3 regions of the Planococcus alpniumensis genome follow, and region 3 is predicted to be linked to each of the others. Evidence: riboswitches for the same ligand, from Rfam matches in the RefSeq annotation. Region 3 holds a riboswitch; each other region holds the start of a gene.

Region 1 (3,276 bases), 2.2 Mb from region 3:
CGGGAATCACCGACAACAGCCGGCGAATCGTATAGTTCAGCATTGCGTGTTCCCCCTTCTCCATAAAAGGAAGAAAATCGCCAGCATCGTTCCTGACGATTTTCTTCTCTTAGTTATCCTGTTTGATGGCTCGTTGTTAATTGGTTTTATACGTATTCCAGAAGCGCGGGCCGTACCATTCGCTATAGTCGTGGAGATCGGTTGTGCGCGCATTCAAGTTCGAGATGTTCGTCACTTTTTCAAACGGCAATTCTTCGTAGAGCGTTTCGTTCAAGCCGGCGAGGATCTGCTGTCGCTCTTCCTCGGATTCCGCTTGTGCCCACTGGGCGATTTGCTCCTGCCATTTCTCGCTGTTATACCACCCGCTGCTGTTCGAATCCTGGCTCAACATGCCTGCCTGGTTCGGCGAGAAGAACGGGGACCATCCGACGACAACTAGATCCCAATTGGAAGCCTCTCCCCATTTCTCAAGGTATGTTGCCCATTCGTAAGATTCCAGTTCGACCGCAAAGCCGGCTGCTTCAAGCTGCTGTTCAGCGATCTCGGCAATTTTCTTATAGTCGTTGGAATCGCTTGAGAAGATGATCTTGATCGGCTCGCCGTCGTAGCTGCTTTCTGCCAATAGGCGTTTCGCTTCTTCCACATCGTAAGACAGGAAGCCTTCTGTGTTTTCTTCCGAATACAGGGCGGTTTGGTTCGGCGTGAACAACGCGCCGTCCAACTCATAAAATTCCTCGTTGCCGTATGTCGCTTTGGCAATCGCTTCTTTATCGAGTGCCGCGTTCAATGCCTGGCGCACTTGCAGGTCATCGAACGGCGCTTCCGATTTATCCGGCGTCAACACCGTATAGCCATTAGTGGCTGTGCCCGGTTCAATGTTCGGCGTGCTTTCGATCACTTCGTACAAATCGAGCGGAACTTCATCCCCAAAATCATAAAGTCCGGTTTTCAAGCCATTGACGACCACTTGAGGGTCTTTGACGATTTTGAAATGAACCGAATCCACATACGTTTTTTTCTCGCCCGTCAAACCGCTTGTCTCATCGGTTCTTGATGCGTAGTCATCGTATTTGGAAAGCACGATTTCGTCGCCGCGCTTCCACGAATCAAACTGGAATGGCCCAGTGCCGATATATTGGTCATGGTCGAGCGGCTTTTCGCCGGCTGCTTCAGCGACCGCTTTCGGCAAGATGACAGCGGCCGATTTCGGGGCAGCTAAGTCGGAAAGTAAAGAGCTATAGGCTTTGTTCAATTGAATGGTCAATTGCGAGTCGTCTGCTTCCACGGACTCAACGTGGTCGTTGGTGATCTTGCCGACAGATGATACTTTCAGCCACCGTTCGATGGACGCTTTGGCATCTTCTGCCGTTACTGGTTCCCCGTTATGGAAAGTCACGCCTTCGCGCAAGGTGATGGTGTAGGTTTTTCCATCTTCGCTCACTTCGTAATCTTCAGCGAGCAGCGGCGCAGCTTCGAAATCCTGGTTCAAGGCAAACAAACCTTCATAAATATGCCAGCCGATTTTGCGCGCGGCACTTTCGCCCGTATACATCCAGTCCAATGTGTTCGGATCCGCGCTGATCGCCACGTTCAGTTCCCCGCCTTCTACAGGCTCTGAATTTCCGCCGGAAGTTGATGGACTTGCTTCCCCGCCGGAACAGCCGGCCAATCCGATAAGTGCAATTAAAGTGATAACTAAAAAGATAAAATTTTTCACGATGTTCCTCCTTATAATTGAAAAAATGATGATGCCTCGAGTATGTATGCAACTGCCTAAAAGCCTATCCAAGTTCCCAGATTTTCAATGAAGCGCCGAAGTGTTGATGCGCCAATCTGCCGCTCAAGCTCCGACGGTATTTCGAAAACCATTTGTCCACTGAAGGCACCTCCTTCATCAAAAATAATTTATCTTACCTGTTTACTTGGTTTTAACGTAATAAAAAACCCCTTCTTCTTTTTGACAAGAAGAGGAGCAGTTTCACACGTTCGATCGCCTCTCTTATCTCTGTACACACGGTACAAGGAATTAGCACAGTGCCGCGTGGCGGTCTGCTGCTTTGACGTCCCAGGGCCAGTCCCTCAGTCAATCTCGATAAGATGATTAAATTGTAAAGTTCATGTTACGGCCCTTGATCTGGCTTGTCAACATTATTTTGAATAAATTGAATTTATTTACATGGAAATGAAACACGATTTGATTTACCCTTGCCCGCCAGCCGGCAAGACATTAGCCTGTGCAATCCATTCAAGAGATTTGGCGACGATGAAATCTAATTCATGGTCCATGGAAGCGATGTGATAGGAATCATGGAGTTCATATTTGGACGCGTTTTCTGAACCGATTTTGCCAAGAATATAATCGGTGTTAGCTGGCGGCACAACATGATCTTCAAGCGACTGGAAACAAACGACCGGGCAGCGGACTTCGCCGAGTTTTGCGCGGACAGCATCCATATAGCCGAGCAATTGTTGATACGCCTTGACCGGCGCTTGCCCATAAGTGATTTCTACCGCATCCGCTTTTTTAATATCGGGCGCATCTTCTGTGACATAATCATGGGCCGGCTTCGTGCGGTAGGTTTCAAACTGCGGAATATCGATCGCTGGGTTGATCAACACGAGACCCTCGATTTCAGGATGGCAGCTGGCCAGATCCAAGCTCAAGGTGCCGCCCATCGATTGTCCGATGACAAAGACCGATGTGCATGACTGCTTGAGTTCTACATAAGCCTGCTCGATACTCGCGAACCAGTCGCCGTAAGAGAACTGTTCCAGATCCTTGAAATGTGTGCCATGGCCCGGCAGCCGCGGACAGGAAACCGTATAGCCTTGTTTGCCGAGTGCTTCGCCTAATTCTCTGACGCTTTGCGGCGTGCCGAGAAAACCGTGGCATAATAGGATGCCGGTGCTATGTCCTTTCAAAAAGAAAGCTTCCGCCCCTTGAATGACAGGATATTGTTCGTTCATGCAAACCCTCCTTTAGCTGTTTTAAAAGTAAGGAGGCCGACTTGCTGCCTCTAATGTGACGTACTGCGTAAAAAAGCTTATTCACATTAGACTATATTTAAAACCTACTTGTCAACTAGGTTTTATAAAATGGACGATCACTCGCACCACAGGCTGCTTTAAACTTCGGAAGCCTTCCCTTGGCGGGCCCAGTTGGCGATCGTTGCAATATCTCCTGGGGTCGTGCTGCAACAGCCGCCGATGATGTCAGCTCCCGCTTTATGCCAGGCTTGCGAATTGGCTAAAAATGCACCAGCCGACGGTTCTTCG
Region 2 (3,276 bases), 2.2 Mb from region 3:
GGATCGCCACCGTTAAGGCCTGCGGGAAGACGATCTTCAGCATCATCTGCACAGGCGTCATGCCGATCGCTTTGGCCGCTTCGAACTGCCCGCGGTCGACCGATTCGATCGCCGAACGGATCGTCTCGGATAAATACGCGCCCAAATTGATGGAAAAGGCCATCAAGGCATAGAATTCCGGCGCGATGCTATTGACATCCGCCGACTGAAGCCAGCCGTATTCGCTCTGGAGAAAATAAATGATTTTCGGAATCCCGTAAAACACCAGGTAAATCTGCACCAATAACGGTGTGCCCCGGATAAAGGAGATATAGATCGACGTGATGACGCTGAGCACAGGCACTTTGTAGATTTTAATCAATGCCGCTGCCACGCCGATGATTAAACTCAATAGCAGCGAGCCGACTGCGATGCCGATCGTAACCGGCAGCCTGGAGATAATGGCAGGAAAGCTCTCGATCAAGAAATTCAAGTCCAGTAAATTTTCCATGGTTTCTGTCCTTCCGCTAGCTTATTCAGGGATGTAGTCGCCGCCGGTCCATTTCTTGGACAGTTCGGACAAGGTGCCATCTTCTTTCAGCTGTTTCAAAATCGGGTCGATTAAGGCTTTCAGCTCTTTTCCTTTTTCTTCGTCTTTCAAGACGATGCCCATATCGTCATTAACTAAGGACTGGCCGACAATCTCCACGCCGAGTTCATTTTTTTCCAGTACCGCGTTCATCATGATCGGGTCGTTGACGTAAGCATCTACGCGTCCGTTCTGCACATCCTGCAGAATTTCCGATGGGTTGCCGCTTTCGCTGTATTTCAGTTCGATCGGCTCTGCGGCGGTTTCGTTATACTCCTCAAGCAATAAAGTATAAGAATCGCCTGCCAACGCCCCAACCGCTTTGCCTTCCAAATCTTCAATCGTTTGGATGTCTTCGCGGCCTTCTTTTACTGCGATGACCGTTTCCGCTGCGAAATACGATTCATCGGTAAACAAATATTTTTCTTGGCGTTCCGGCGTTTTCGCTACTTGGTCGGCGATGGCCTGAATTTTATTCGACTCGAGCGCAAGGAACATGCTGTCCCACGGTACAGCGACGTATTCGAACGTATAGCCGTCCAATTGTTCATCGACGGCTTTCATCATGTCCACGTCATAGCCCGTCAGTTGATTGGCATCATCCGCGAAAGCGAAAGGCGGATAATCATTTTGCGTTCCGACGCGAATCACTTGGTCTCCTGTAGCGTTCGCCGTCTCTTCCGATGAACAGCCGGCAAGTGTTCCGGCAAGACCTACTAAACAGGCAGTTGCGAATACATAAGCGTTTCTTTTCATAATTCAAGCTCCTTTTGGTGTGTAGTTTTTTACGATAGGGCTGGACTTTCCGCCTTATGTAGAGCGCCTGCCCTCCTTTTGGATGCAAAAAAGCCTCTTTCAATAGGAAAGAGGCTTCGACCAATTTCTTATCTCTCAGAATGAATACATCCTGCAGGAATTAGCACCTCTCATGAACATGCATGATGGTTGCTGGACGTCATAGGGCCTGTCCCTCAGTCTCTCTGGATAAGTTATTTAATTTTTTTAATATATTAACGATAGTATTTGAGATGGTCCTTGCTGTCAAACCCTTTTTAAAATAAATCAAAATTTCGCATAAAAATTCAAGAGCAAATTGACAAAGCGTGCTGCATTGAATACCATCAATTTAATATTCAATTGTTGCCGGGTTGGGCGGCATGCATTCAATACAAGAGCGGAGTGAACACAAGATGAGCGAGGAAACTATTTTCGACGTCGCCATCGTCGGTGCCGGCACGATGGGGATGGCCGCCGGCGCCTTTTTGGCACAGCAAGGCAAGAAGACATTGGTGATCGATGCATTCGACCCGCCCCATGCGAACGGCAGCCATCACGGGGACACCCGGTTGATCCGCCACGCTTACGGGGAAGGCAGGCATTACGTTAGGTTAGTGTTGCGCGCGCAGCAATTATGGGAAGACTTGGAGAAGCAGACCGGCTACAAAGTGTTCGATAAGACCGGCGTCATCGGGCTCGGCCCGGAAGACTCGCCTTTTCTATTGGAAAGCATTGCAGCCGCCAATAGCTACGGCTTGCCGCTCGAAATATTAAGCAGCGGCGCCATCCAAGAAAGATGGCCGGGCTTCACTGTGCCCGAGCATTTCATCGGCTGCTACGAGGCGCAGGCAGGCGTGTTGTACAGCGAAAATGCCATCCGTGCCTATAAAAAACTGGCGCTCGAAAACGGCGTTCACTACGTGCCGAATACACCCGTCCAGCACATCGATATACAGGACGGGGATCGCGTGAAAATCTCCACCGGACAAGGGGTTTTCTATGCTGAGAAAGTGATCGTCACAGCCGGTGCATGGGCGAAGAAGCTGCTGCCAGACCTGCAATTGCCGATCCAACCGACGCGCAAAGCGGTCGGCTGGTTTGAAGCACCGGAGATGTACAATGCCGATCAATTTCCCGGTTTTTTTGTGGAAGGCCCCGAGATGATGTTCTACGGCTTCCCGAGCATCGACGGCGCTGGCGTAAAAGTCGGACGCTCGGATGGCGGGCAGCCAATCGACCCGGACGAACAAACCCAGAACTTCGGGCAATACGAATTTGATGAGGGCGACTTAAGAAGATTCCTGGACCTGTATATGCCAGAAGCGAGCGGAGAATTGAAACAAGGCAAAACGTGTTTATACACCGTCTCCGACGACCATAACTTCATCATCGACCGCCATCCGGACAACGAGCGCGTCATTTTCGCCTGCGGCTTTACCGGCCACGGCTTTAAATTCGGCAGCGTCATGGGCGAAGTGTTGAGCCAATTGGCAATAGACGGCCACACCGAATTCGACATCGCCCCCTTCTCACTCAACCGTTTCAAACTATGAGCGAAATGAAAAAAGAGTGTTGAAGAAATTAGTGATTCACTATGGATAAAAAGAAAATCACTTATTCTACATTTTAAGATCAATGTTCTACCTAAGTATTTGGAGAAGCGTTCGCTCGTAACCCCTTCTGCTCAATAATGCTACGCATTACTTTCGCAAAGATAATGTCTCCCGTAGGTCGACCTTATCTTTCCAGTGGTAAAGCGAGACGACCGAGACCCCGCAAGACGCGTAGCGGCTGAGGAGGCTTGGGCGCGAGCCCACGGAAAGCGAGCGATAAGCTTCGGAAAATACGGCTTCTTAACTTTTCTCGACAAGCAAAGAGTCTCTCCTTATTGATAAAGGAGAGACTCTTTTTCGATGGTGACCACTTGCTTG
Region 3 (3,276 bases):
CAATGACCAGAATCGCAATCGTCGCCATCAAGGTGACGTCTTCTCGGCTTCTTTGGAAACCGTCCAGGAAGGCAAGGGTCCCTAGCCCTCCTGCGCCGATAATGCCAGCCATTGCGGTGTAGCCCACCAATGCGATAGCTGTCACCGTAATCCCAGAAATCAATGCCGGCTTGGATTCAGGAAGCAATACTTTGCGAATGATCGTCCAAGTCGTCGCTCCCATCGACCGGGCAGCTTCGATGACGCCTTTGTCGATTTCCTTTAACGCAATAAGCACCATGCGGGCATAGAAAGGAGCTGCCCCGATGATCAATGCCGGAAGCGCAGCGTTCGGTCCGCGAATGCTGCCGATCAAAAATTTCGTAAACGGAATCAGCAAAATAATTAAAATAATGAAGGGAATCGAACGGAAAATATTAACGAAAGCACCCGTCAGCCAGTTGACGATTTTGTTTGCCCATAACTGGTTCGGTGCGGTAAGGAATAAGACGATCCCCAGGACCAAACCAATAACAAATGTGAAAAACGTGGACATGGCCGTCATATAAATGGTTTCGAGTGTTGCTTCCCACATATCCGCCCAATCTACGTTCGGGAATAAGGTCTCAAGCATTGCCCATCACCTCCGTCTGTACATCATGTGCACCGAGGAAAGCTAAAGCTTTGTTTATTTCATCTGCAGTGCCCTTCAGTTGAAGGATGAGCGTTCCATAAGCACCCCGTTGGGTATGGGAGATGTTGCCGTGGACAATATTGACTTCCACTTTATATTCCCGGATCAGCTGAGTCAGGATCGGCTGCTCTGCCTGGTCCCCGACGAATATCAACTTGACCAATTGCCCTTCCGGATATTGCTCGCGCAGATGGCGGACGGTCTCTGCTGAATCTTCCGTCTCGGTTACTTGGGCAACAAAGCGCTTCGTGATCGTTTCCTTCGGATGCTGGAAGACATGCAGCACTTCGCCAAGTTCAACGACGCGTCCGCCTTCCATCACTGCCACGCGATGGCAGATCTTGCGGATGACGTGCATTTCGTGCGTGATCAAAACAATCGTCAAGCCGAGGCGCTTGTTAATGTCGACCAATAATTCCAAAATCGCATCGGTCGTTTGCGGATCAAGAGCCGATGTCGCTTCATCGCACAAAAGCACTTCCGGGTCATTCGCCAGCGCACGGGCAATGCCGACGCGCTGCTTCTGACCGCCGGAAAGCTGGGCTGGATATGCGCTTTCGCGTCCTTCGAGGCCAACCAGTTCGATCAGCTCTGCAGAACGCTTGCGCCGCTCCTCTTTCCCGACTCCTGCAATCTCAAGCGGGAATTCAATGTTCTCGCGGACGGTCCGCGACCACAGCAAATTGAAATGCTGGAAAATCATGCTGACCTTTTGGCGGGCTTTGCGGAGTTTCGGCCCCGAAATCGCCGTGATGTTCTGGCCGTTGATTTCAACGGAGCCTTCGCTCGGTTTTTCCAAACCATTTAGCAGGCGGATCAAGGTACTTTTCCCCGCTCCGCTATAGCCGATAATGCCAAAAATTTCACCGACCGGCACCGTTAAGTCGACATGGTCGACAGCCGTCAAGCGCGCTTTGCCAGTATCAAAAACTTTTGTCAATCCTTTTAACTCAATCATGATTGGGCACTCTCCTAAATCTTTTGCTAATAAAAAAGCCTTCCTGCTCAGATAAGCAGAAAGGCACATGTGTAAACACAATAAACCGTTCTCTCATCTTTCAAAGTTTTCACTTTGAGTGACTTGGCACCATTTCATTTTCATGACGGTTGCCGGGCTTCATCGGGCACTTCCCTCCACCTCTCTTTATAAGAGCTACGCTATTAAGTTAATTTCAGAAATTAAATTTATCATGGCTGGCTGTATTCGTCAACCGTTTTCAATTTCTCGTACAAATACGGCACCGACTGGAAAGCATAAACCTTGTCTGTCACTTTGCCATTCTGTGAAATCAACAGGCACGGCACACTTTCCACTTCATAAAGCTCCGCCACTTCCTGTACATAATTCAAATTGGCTTTGCCCATTGGAAGGTCTGGCAAAAGCTCTTCCACCACGCCGAGCATCTTGCTGGCCACTTGGCACGTGCCGCACATCGGCGTATACAGATAATAAGCTGAAACAGGCTGTGTGTTTTTTTCCTTCAGCCATTCTTTATGTGTCCATTCATTCATGCTAGTCATTCCCTGCTACTGGATTTAAGACCCGTACATCTGCTGCGATGAGCACATCGATCAGCTTCCGCAGCGGCGTCGTCGCCACCTCTTTATAACTTCGGTCGACATGGAAATGGCGGGCTTCCGGAAACTCACGCTTGATGAGCTTGCGCAATTTATCGCCTGAAGCGTCCGCATCGACCAGGATGATGATATCCTGCCCTTCAAAAGGCAGCAGCATTTCCTCGAGTCTTGTAGCACTCACTGTACCATTTGTGCAAAGAATCGTCACGGGTTCTGCAATCAATGGCGCTATCCGGGTTTTGTCGCTGATCCCTTCAACCACTATCACTTTCTCCATACGTATCCCCCCAGAAAACCTTATATGAAAAAAAGCGCCATAAAGAGGCGCTTTCAGAACTTACTCGTTTGTCATTTCTTTATATTCGTCAGCTGACATCAATGCATTGACCTCATCTTCGGAAGGGGCTTCCACAACGACCATCCACGCTTTTTCATAAGGTGATTCGTTGACGAATTCCGGGCTGTCTTCAAGCTCAGAATTGACTTCGACGATTTTCCCGCTGATTGGCGCATACAATTCCGATACTGTTTTAACGGATTCGACGCTGCCGAATGGCTCGTCTTTTTTCAGCTCGTCGCCGACTTGCGGAAGCTCGACAAATACGATGTCTCCAAGTTCATCTTGCGCGAAATGAGTAATGCCGATACGTGCTTTGCCGTCTTCGACTTTGACCCATTCGTGTTCTTTTGAATAGCGAAGCTCTTGTGGTGTGCTCATCCAAACCCCTCCAAATATGTAATTGACTCAATTTTAGTTTGCCACAACCAAGGATGAAAAACAAGATGACAAACTTGTCAGCTCCATGTATTTCCGTAAGCCTCTTCCTTGAAGCCAAGTGTCGCCTGAGAGCCGTCCCATGCAAGCGGGCGTTTGATGAGCATGCCGTCTGATGCTAGCAATTTGTATTGCTCATCTGCTGACATTTCCGGCAGCTTTTCCTTCAGTTCGAGTTCACGGTATTTTTTGCCGCTCGTATTGAAAAACTTCTTCAGCTCGATGCCGCTCGTTTGGTGGATCTCTTTCA

Evidence for each region. Region 3 has a riboswitch for S-adenosylmethionine ahead of G3255_RS06220 (methionine ABC transporter ATP-binding protein). Riboswitches for the same ligand answer to the same signal wherever they lie in the genome.
Region 1: another riboswitch for S-adenosylmethionine. It lies ahead of G3255_RS17620 (ABC transporter substrate-binding protein); the one in region 3 lies ahead of G3255_RS06220 (methionine ABC transporter ATP-binding protein).
Region 2: another riboswitch for S-adenosylmethionine. It lies ahead of G3255_RS17645 (transporter substrate-binding domain-containing protein); the one in region 3 lies ahead of G3255_RS06220 (methionine ABC transporter ATP-binding protein).

What each region holds. Positions count from the first base shown of each region.
Region 1 is NZ_JAAMTH010000001.1:3,469,696-3,472,971, forward strand. Features, by position in the region: gene G3255_RS17615 (ABC transporter permease) at 1-43, opposite strand, end outside; gene G3255_RS17620 (ABC transporter substrate-binding protein) at 137-1,717, opposite strand; SAM riboswitch class I at 1,997-2,099, opposite strand; gene G3255_RS17625 (alpha/beta hydrolase) at 2,200-2,967, opposite strand; gene mmuM (homocysteine S-methyltransferase) at 3,126-3,276, opposite strand, start outside.
Region 2 is NZ_JAAMTH010000001.1:3,474,784-3,478,059, forward strand. Features, by position in the region: gene G3255_RS17640 (amino acid ABC transporter permease) at 1-490, opposite strand, end outside; gene G3255_RS17645 (transporter substrate-binding domain-containing protein) at 512-1,324, opposite strand; SAM riboswitch class I at 1,450-1,559, opposite strand; gene solA (N-methyl-L-tryptophan oxidase) at 1,759-2,898, shown strand; gene G3255_RS17655 (Gfo/Idh/MocA family protein) at 3,231-3,276, opposite strand, start outside.
Region 3 is NZ_JAAMTH010000001.1:1,226,507-1,229,782, reverse strand. Features, by position in the region: gene G3255_RS06225 (methionine ABC transporter permease) at 1-613, opposite strand, end outside; gene G3255_RS06220 (methionine ABC transporter ATP-binding protein) at 606-1,631, opposite strand; SAM riboswitch class I at 1,722-1,826, opposite strand; gene G3255_RS06215 (thioredoxin family protein) at 1,862-2,185, opposite strand; gene G3255_RS06210 (ribonuclease M5) at 2,187-2,528, opposite strand; gene gcvH (glycine cleavage system protein GcvH) at 2,589-2,969, opposite strand; gene G3255_RS06200 (arsenate reductase family protein) at 3,047-3,276, opposite strand, start outside.